DNA from 3 places in the Pseudoalteromonas sp. NSLLW24 genome. Region 3 is predicted to be linked to each of the others. Evidence: predicted binding sites of a transcription regulator. Region 3 holds the regulator's gene; each other region holds the start of a gene.

Region 1 (3,162 bases), on a different contig from region 3:
TAGCTAAATGTCATTAAACTGCGGCTAATCCCTTTATTGGGCGTGGCTTTTACTTGGCAATGAGCATTTAAATAAAGCCCATTTTGAGTAGCAAGCTCAATAAATAATGCGCCTTCAACGCTTGGGAGTATTAAGCTAAAGCGAGAACCACTATGGCTTAAATGTTTAAACGCATTAATTAACTCTTCAAAACTTAGGCCGTCGGTATGACGTGCGGTATTACGCGCAGCATCATCGCCTTTTAAACTGTGATTAAAATACGGTGGATTAGAGATAACCACGTCAAATTTAACTTCACTACTAAAGCTTTGAATAGTTTGGTGCGTAATACTTATAGTTGGCCACGGGCTATTAGCTACATTTTGTAATGCTTGGGTATAGGCGCTTTCGTCAATTTCTACCGCAGTTATACCAAGCTCATTACTGCGCTGCTTACACATTAGTGCTAGTAAGCCGGTGCCGGTGCCTATATCAAGTAATGACTTTGCACCGCTTAAATTAGCCCATGCGCCAAGCAAAATGCCATCGGTAGAAACTTTCATTGCACAGTGGTCGTGTTCAACTTTAAATTGTTTAAATACAAAACCAGACATTTTTTCACCTTTTCATTCACCAAGCGCAGCATAGCGCGTATAATCAGGGTAATTGTCCCTTATTTTAGACACTCTATGCAATTTTCTGAATTTGATCTTGATAACAAGCTACTCGATGCCATTAATAAAATGGGCTACGAGACGCCAACCAGCATTCAACAACAAGCTATTCCTGAAGCACTACAGGGGCGCGATATTTTAGCATCTGCGCCTACTGGTACAGGTAAAACAGCGGCATTTTTAATTCCGGCTATTCAGTACTTACTGGATTTCCCACGTCGTGACCCTGGTTTTGCGCGCGTACTCGTTATGACCCCGACTCGTGAGCTGGCTTATCAAATTCATGAACAATGTGAACTGCTAGCTAAACGCACACACCTAAAAATTGGTGTAGTAACAGGCGGTATTAACTACGGCACGCATAAAGAAATTTTTGAAAAAAATAACGATATTTTAATCGCCACACCAGGTCGATTAATGGAATACCTAGAAACCGAAAACTTTCATGCTGAACACGTAGAAATGCTTATTATTGATGAAGCAGATCGCATGTTAGATATGGGTTTCAAAAAAGAAATGAGCCGTATTTGTGACGAAGCTAAAAATCGTCGCCAATGTTTTTTATTCTCAGCAACACTTGAAGGTGACAGCGTAGAAAGGTTTGCTGAAAAAACATTAAACGACCCAGCTCTATTAGAAGCCGAATCGTCACGTAAAGAAAAGGCTAAAATTCACCAATGGGTACATTTAGCCGACGATTATCATCACAAACTTGAATTATTAGTTAATACGCTAAAAAATCCTGACGTAACTAAAGCGATTGTGTTTGTTAAAACTCGCGAACGCTTAGAAACATTGATTGGCGAACTTACAACTAATGATGTAAAAGCAGCGTGGTTACGCGGCGAAATGCCACAAGACAAACGTATGAAAGCCATGGAAAACTTCCACAGTGGCAAAACAAGCATATTAGTTGCTACCGACGTAGCTGCACGTGGTATTGATGTATCTGACATCAGCCACGTTATTAACTTTGATATGCCGCGTACTGCCGACGTATATGTACACCGTATTGGTCGTACTGGCCGTGCTGGTAAAAAAGGGATAGCAATATCGCTAGTTGAAGCACACGATATTGGTATTTTATATAAAGTAGAACGCTACGTTGAGCAAAAGTTAAAACGCCGTGTAATTAGAGGCGTTGAGCCACAGCATAAAGAAGCTAAGCCACCGGCTAAAAAGCGTAAAGACCCAGTAAAAATGAAAGCTAAGAAAAAGGCTAAGGTTAAAAAGAAAAAGTAACCTAAAACATTTTTATACTAAGCCGACTTTTGTCGGCTTTTTAATGCAAGCCTTGCAGGCTCTGCTGTTTGTACCTGTTACATATGTAACCCAAGCATGTAACTCATACTCATTTAAATGTAATTTTTGCCCACCTGAATTCCCACTTAATAAAAATCCCTTATATTTCATAGCGTTAATATTGGCACCGAAATTGTAACTACAAAGATAACCTAGCCGATGGAATTTCCATATTGTGGCTGCACTATTCACTGTAATGTAAGGATTAAGTTATGAACCGCTTCAAGTTAACTATCGCTTTAGTATCATTTTGTTGTTTATTTTTATTAGCTTGCGCTACAAAAGTAAGTGCAGCAACCAACATGGCCGTAGTAAGCAGTGTAGCCACTCAACCTAACTTACAACAAGCTATCACCAACACCCTACGAACGAATCCTAACCTAGCGTTAAGTGATATTCGTGTGCAGGTAAAAAATGGTGAAGTAGATTTATACGGTGAAGCACAAACTGGTTTTCAGCGCGCACTAGCTCAAAAGTTTTTAGAAAATATGGATGGCGTAAAAATCATTCGTAACAAAATTAGCGTTATTTAACATGTTAGAATAAAACATAAATATGTTGGAAGTTTGTAATTTACGAGCTCGTCGGTTGCAAAGTGTCTCACCAAATCTAATATTTATTTATGCGCGTGCACTATTTGGCACGCGCTTATTTACGTCTTTTATGGTACGTCCCTGTAACATCCTACCGTAGTTATATCTGTATGATTAGCGTCATTAAATCAAAGATTTCTAAATTAATGGAGTAAGTTAAAGACTAAACTTTTGGGCCTCATCATTTAAACCGTTTGCCATTCTAGACAATTCGCTACTTGACTGTGCAATATCTCTAACTGCCTGCTCGGTCTCTGATATACCCATATTTATGACACCTATATTTCGTGATATTTCATCGATGGTGGTTGCCTGCTGCTCAGAGGCGGTTGCAATTTGAACAACCATATCAAAAATGTCATCTACTGCTTTGCCTACATTACTATTGATTAAGTTTGCTTTCTTAGCTATTTCCTGAACTTGAGTTGTTTGTCCTACATTGTCTGTCATTGCTTGAACAGCTGCGTTACTGGCACTCACAACAGCTTCAATGATCACTTCAACCTCCATTGTAGACTCTTGCGTAGACTTAGCTAAGCTTCGTACTTCATCAGCAACAACAGCAAAACCACGCCCTTGTTCACCAGCTCTAGCTGCTTCAATTGCTGCGTTCA
Region 2 (3,162 bases), on a different contig from region 3:
ATACTTTGACGAATTGCTTTTTGCTCGCCAATTGTTGCATCTATACTTGATGCTGCTACTTGCTCATTAATCAAAAACTGCATATCAACACTAGAGTAAAAAATATAAACACTAGCGATACTAGCAAGGGTAATACATATAAATGCTAACCATGACCAACCTTTGGCGTGTTCAACACCATTGAAAGCTTTACTAGGATTTATATAAATATCGAGTAGGGCGCTAAACGCGTTAGGTGATTTCATTATTATTCCTTTATACCTATTTTATGGCTAGGCAGTTATAAATGCCCAGTGACTAAGTAATAGAATAAAGGAAAAAGTATGTATTGTTTTTATTCAATTGTAACGGTTTGTTAACAGATGTGAGGGGGCTTGTTCAAAAACGAGAAAAGGGCCAAAAGGCCCTTCGTGTTGCAGCAAGTAACACATTCTTTCTTATAAATTAAAGTCTACAGAATAAGCAACGTAAGCTTTAATATCTGAATCATCCATATCTGTATCAGACAAACCAAAAGTAAAACCGTCTTTCGAAATTGATACACCGTAATCTAAGATATTATCATCGCCAATAAAGTCACCAGAGTAATGGCCTAAGTGAAGTGCCATTTCAGTGCCGTTACTGCCAACAGCAAAACCGTAATCAGCTGTTAGGTAAAGTGAATCACCAAAGTCTGTACCATCACCACTTGCAGCTGATGTTGCAAGTACTGAAGCACCAAATGTAAAGCCTTCAACACTGATGCTACCGTAAATTTCAGAGAAATCTGCGTCAGCCTCAGAAGCGGCATCTGGGTAAGCGTAATAAATATAGCCAACATCGTAGCTAACGCTTTCGTTAATGTCGCCACCAAAGCCTGCGTATAAATCAAGCTCATAGGTCATTTCATCTGCCCACGATGCATTTGAAGCCCAAGTACCTGCATAAAAGCCCGATTCATTGGCGTAATCAATACCGCCTGAAATAGCTGCATCGCCCCCAGTTTGCTCTTGACCACGCCATAAGTAGTTTGATGTTGCCGCTGCGTTTGCTGTTACTTCAGCATGTACGGCTGTTGACGTTAAAGATGTTGCGCCCATTAATGCTATAGCACTTATAGCGATGGTTTTTTTTAGTTTTAGCATGTCCATTTCCCGTTATATGATTTTTGCTCGCCAAGGTTTTTATTATGTATTCGGAACCTTTAGGCTGACGGCTTTTTATTGTTTAACTAACGGGATAATTGCACTGTATGTGCCAGCTTCATTATTTTTTATTAAAAATTATTTTTTATTTATTAAAAACATGAGCTTGAATTTTATGAATAGGATGGGGATATAACATGAAGGAAGATGTTGCGCACATTGCTGGTGCATAAATTAACCTAGCCGCACCATAAAAGTACGGCTAAATTAGAAGATTTTAACCGAATATAGTGCGCATAAGGCTAATTGTTTCGTTTACGCTGCGACCTTTTTGTACTTCACTCACAATTGAATCACGTTTACTGCGAATGTGTTCAGGAATATCGTCAGCAGCAAGAGCACGGTCTACTAAAATTTCTGCAGACTCTTTACCTCTACGCTGAGTTTTACCTGTTGTAGTTGTAGTACGTTTAGGCTTGGTTAGCAGTTTAATGTAGTTAGAGTTATCTGGTGTTTTAGCATCAGCGTAGTGAAAGAAACATGGAATTAATGCTTTAATAGCAACCAATTGTTCTTCTAACTCATTACTAGGTTTAGCCATTTTGTACCATGACATAGCTTGAATACCTTTTACGATATCTTGCCAGTAACGCTCAAAATCACTATTTTTAAGTTTAGAAACACCAAGAGCACCACATAATGCATCTAATCGATTATTTGTAATCGGAGTAAATAAATCAGGGCGACGCATTGCAAGCAGTCGTGTTGCAGGCGCAAGTGTTGGTTTTTCGTTGTTGTCGGTGAATATTTTTGAATAAGCAGCAACAAATTGTTGATATTCGTATTGAGTAATATCACCTTCAAGTGGAATATTTACTAGTGCATCGTCAAAAGCACCTGGTAAATCACCAAGCATTTGATGGAAGCTCTTTGCACTCTTTGTAGATGCAAACCATTCAACGTCAAAGTTGTATGTGCTTGGATCAAGTGATGCCATGTGCTTACCGCTAAACGCAAGTAAGTCTTCAGGAATCATATCTTTAAGAGATTGTTCACGAATGCTTTTGATGTAGTCTACCAAACGAAGCTGTTCATCAAGTGCAATAACGTCTTTGTGTTGTTCTACAAATACACTTACAACAGGCCACGGAGCAATACGTAAAGTTTTAACCTGTAAAAAGCTGATAGCTGAAATAAGCTGATCGTGTAGCTTCTTAAGTACTGGTAACTGCTGTGGCTCTAGCAAATCGTAGTTCATACGATCTCTGCTTGCACTTAGCAATTCGTAACACCAAGGTAAAAAATCATCAGGGTGGTTTTCTACTTTCACGGCCATAAGGTTAAGGCTTAACTCTGAAGATTGCTTCAGAATGTTCTGATAGATTTGATTTTCTTGTTCGCCTAGCGTCATTTTTGACGGTGAAATTAGCAGTTTTTTCATGCCTTGTAGAATCTCCGGTTTAGATATATATTTTTTTGCTGGTCTATTTTAGCGCAATTACGCTAATAACAACAGCGCTGTCCTCCATACGTTGTAATTGAAGTGACTAAATCAGTATTTTTGCTAATAAAATGAGACTAATGCTTTAACATGTATCAATCATTTTCATCCAGTACAAAGAGGCTTTCAACTGAGGTATTAAAATGCTTTGCTATTTTTAGAGCAATTATTACCGACGGCGTAAACCGGTTTGTTTCTACGGTACTTATTGTTTTGCGCGACACTTTAATAGCATCAGCAAGTTCTTGCTGTGAAAGCCCGGCCTCTTTTCGATACTTTGCTATGTTATTTTGCATATCCACTCCTAATCACGATTTTGCCAAAGCAATGAAGCGCCATATACCAAGAGCATGATACCTAGGTAGAATATTGCCATAGTTGCATGCGAAAATTCGGTAGGTATTTCATCGCTTATATAAAAAACACCCAGAAGGCAAAACCCAAATGCAAAACTTGTATGTTTATATGCATTAGTGTCAATGGTGTTTAGAAACTCATCTTTATAAGCGTATTGAAAATACATTTTTAACGGAAAGC
Region 3 (3,162 bases):
CAATTTTATCATAGCTATCAGACACACTGCGAACTAATGAAGGAAGCAAGTTAACTGGAATATTATCTACGCAATAATAACCTAAATCTTCTACAACGCGTAAAGCAACCGACTTTCCAGAACCAGAACGGCCGCTTATGATAATTAACTCCATTTAACACCCTTTATAAAACTATGATTGATTGACAATAACTTGGTAAAGCTCAGTATCTGATTTTGCACTGCGTAACTGTTTACAAAAATCTTTATTGTTTAGTTTATCAGCAATGGTTGCTAGAGTCTTTAAGTGCTGCTGGTTATCGCCATCTGGTACGATGAGTGCGACGAAAATATCAACAGGGCGATTATCGATTGCATCAAAATTTATTGGAGTTTCGCTAACGAGTACTAAAGCCAAAGGCTCTTCTGCACCGCTCATTCTTCCATGAGGAATGGCAATGCCACGCCCTATACCTGTACTACCCAATTTTTCTCTGCTCATTAAAGCATTAAGAATATCTTGTTGCGGTAAATACGGAAGTTTGTCGTGAGCAAGTTCGCTAATGAACTCTAAAATTCTTTTTTTGCTATTAAAAAGGACCGCAGCTTTGCTGCAGTCCTGGCATATAAGTGAGCTTAATTTCATCATATTAGTGTCGAGCAAGCTTCTCTTTGTGTTTAATTACTTGTCGATCGAGCTTGTCGATCAACGAGTCAATGGCGGCATACATATCTTGATGTTCTGTAGAGGCAAATAACTCAGCACCGCTTACGTGTATGGTGGCTTCTGCTTTTTGATTTAATTTTTCTACATCGAGAATGACATGAACATTATTAATATGATCAGAGTGTCTTTCTAGCTTCGCAAATTTGGTATTAATATAGTCTCTTAGTGAATCGGTTAATTCTACGTGACGACCAGTTAAGTTTAGTTGCATAAGCATTACCCTCTTTTTTTGCGTCTTAAATCAAACTTTTACGTTGATTTGACGGTGGAATAGCCAGAGATTCGCGGTATTTTGCGATTGTACGTCTCGCTACTTTAATTCCTTGCTCAGCCAATATATCCGCTATTTTGCTATCACTCAATGGTTTTGCTGAGTTTTCTGCTGCGATTAATTTTCGGATAAGCGCACGGATTGCTGTAGATGAACATTCACCACCGTTTTCGGTGCTTACATGGCTTGAGAAAAAGTATTTAAGCTCAAATATACCACGGGGTGTGTGCATATACTTTTGGGTTGTTACGCGCGAAATTGTTGATTCGTGCATTTCTACCATTTCAGCAACATCATTTAAAACCATTGGTTTCATGGCTTCAGGACCGTGTTCAAAAAAGCCTTGTTGTTGTTTAACAATACAATTTGTTACTTTTAATAGCGTGTCGTTTCTACTTTCTAAGCTTTTAATAAACCATTTAGCTTCTTGTAAATGCGAGCGAATAAACTGGCTGTCACCACTGGATTTTACAGTGCGAGACATTGCCGCGTATTGGCTATTAACACGAATTTTAGGCATGCTATCTGGGTTTAACTCAACAACCCAGCGGCCTTTAATTTTTTTAACTGACACATCAGGAATAACATACTCAGATTCTTCTCTTACAATAGTATCTGCAGGTTTAGGGCTAAGAGTATGTATTAATGTCATTACTTCTTTAAGCTCTTCTTCTTTGAGCTTAGTTTTCTTCATTAATGTACGATAGTCACGAGCAGCTAATAAATCAATATGCTCGGTTAAAATCATTTTTGTTTCATTAATGTAAGGTGTTTCTTTATCAAACTGGTTAAGCTGAATACACAAACACTCTTGTAAGCTACGTGCAGCAATGCCTACAGGATCAAACAGTTGGATGCGTTTTAATACAGCTTCAATTTCATCAAGTTCGACTTCGTTATCATCTTCGTTTTCTTGATTAAAGCTTTCTAAAATCTCTTCGCAGCTTAGTGTTAAAATACCTGAGTCATCGACGGCTTCTACAATAGCAATAGCAATAGCTTCGTCTGTAGGGCTAAATGGCGTTAGTTGTAACTGCCACATTAAATACTCATGGAGCGTTTCAGTAGAGGCGCCTTGGTATATTGATTCGTCTTCAGGCATCGGACCCGATGATGCTGCTGGGGCGGCACTCATGTACTCATCCCAACTAACATCCATAGCCATGTCGTCACTTAGCGTGTCTTTTGCAAGTGCTTCACCACTATCTTGTTCGTATTCGCTTGGAGCATCATCGGCAGATGCGCTAACAGTTATGTCATCTGTATCTGCTTTTTGCTCGTTTTTACCTGCAGCGTCTTCTGAATAGTCTGCTTCTTCAACCTCTAATAGCGGGTTGCTGTCGAGAGCTTCTTGTATTTCTTGCTGGAGATCCAATGTACTGAGTTGCAACAAACGAATAGCTTGTTGCAGCTGTGGAGTCATTGTAAGTTGCTGGCCCATGCGCAGCTGTAGTGATTGCCTCATGTATCTCTAACAATCCTTTTATGTTGTTATAATTAATACTAGCAGATGCTTAAAGACATGGCGTAAATGTTACAGCCTAAATTGCTCGCCTAAGTAAACATCGCGTACTGTTTTATCATTTAATACGTGTTCTGGAGTACCTGATGCAATCAGCTCCCCATGAGAAACAATGTAGGCTTTTTCACAAACATCAAGGGTTTCTCTTACGTTATGATCGGTAATTAATACACCAATCCCACGATTTTTAAGATGTTCTATTATTTTCTTTATGTCTAATACCGAAATCGGGTCAACACCTGCAAATGGTTCATCCAGTAATATAAATTTAGGATCTGCTGCCAGCGCACGTGCTATTTCAACACGACGACGTTCGCCACCCGACAATGCCATACCTTGGCTATCACGAATGTGTTGTATGCTAAATTCATCTAATAATTTATCGAGAGTGTCTTCTCTAGCTTGTTTATTTAACTCTTTGCGCGTTTCTAAAATGGCCATTAAGTTTTGATAAACAGTCAGCTTTCTGAATATTGAAGACTCTTGCGGTAAGTAGCCAATGCCTAATCTAGCACGACTATGCATAGGTAAAAGAGTAATATCGTTATCGTCTATCGATATTTTACCTTTGTCGCTAGGTACAAGTCCTACTATCATATAAAACGTGGTAGTTTTACCTGCGCCGTTAGGGCCAAGTAAGCCAACAATACTGCCAGCTTTGAC

Evidence for each region. The regulator sigma-54, encoded in region 3, starts transcription at its own class of promoters, with help from an activator protein. The targets are predictions, from matches to a motif close to GTTGGCACGNNNNTNGNNT.
Region 1: a site for sigma-54 is predicted at 2,076-2,094, ahead of I6E72_RS07660 (BON domain-containing protein). Genes of this name have one in related genera too.
Region 2: a site for sigma-54 is predicted at 1,223-1,241, ahead of I6E72_RS17000 (TorF family putative porin). Genes of this name have one in related genera too.

Annotation. Positions count from the first base shown of each region.
Region 1 covers NZ_JADYWQ010000005.1:288,260-291,421, reverse strand. Annotated here, with positions in the region: gene I6E72_RS07670 (tRNA1(Val) (adenine(37)-N6)-methyltransferase) at 1-593, opposite strand, end outside; gene srmB (ATP-dependent RNA helicase SrmB) at 669-1,895, shown strand; gene I6E72_RS07660 (BON domain-containing protein) at 2,168-2,488, shown strand; gene I6E72_RS07655 (methyl-accepting chemotaxis protein) at 2,705-3,162, opposite strand, start outside.
Region 2 covers NZ_JADYWQ010000019.1:74,885-78,046, forward strand. Annotated here, with positions in the region: gene I6E72_RS16995 (YIP1 family protein) at 1-245, opposite strand, end outside; gene I6E72_RS17000 (TorF family putative porin) at 438-1,124, opposite strand; gene I6E72_RS17005 (hypothetical protein) at 1,402-2,565, opposite strand; gene I6E72_RS17010 (helix-turn-helix transcriptional regulator) at 2,721-2,921, opposite strand; gene I6E72_RS17015 (hypothetical protein) at 2,930-3,162, opposite strand, start outside.
Region 3 covers NZ_JADYWQ010000009.1:27,716-30,877, forward strand. Annotated here, with positions in the region: gene rapZ (RNase adapter RapZ) at 1-154, opposite strand, end outside; gene ptsN (PTS IIA-like nitrogen regulatory protein PtsN) at 173-625, opposite strand; gene hpf (ribosome hibernation promoting factor) at 630-917, opposite strand; gene I6E72_RS10995 (RNA polymerase factor sigma-54) at 943-2,442, opposite strand; gene lptB (LPS export ABC transporter ATP-binding protein) at 2,512-3,162, opposite strand, start outside.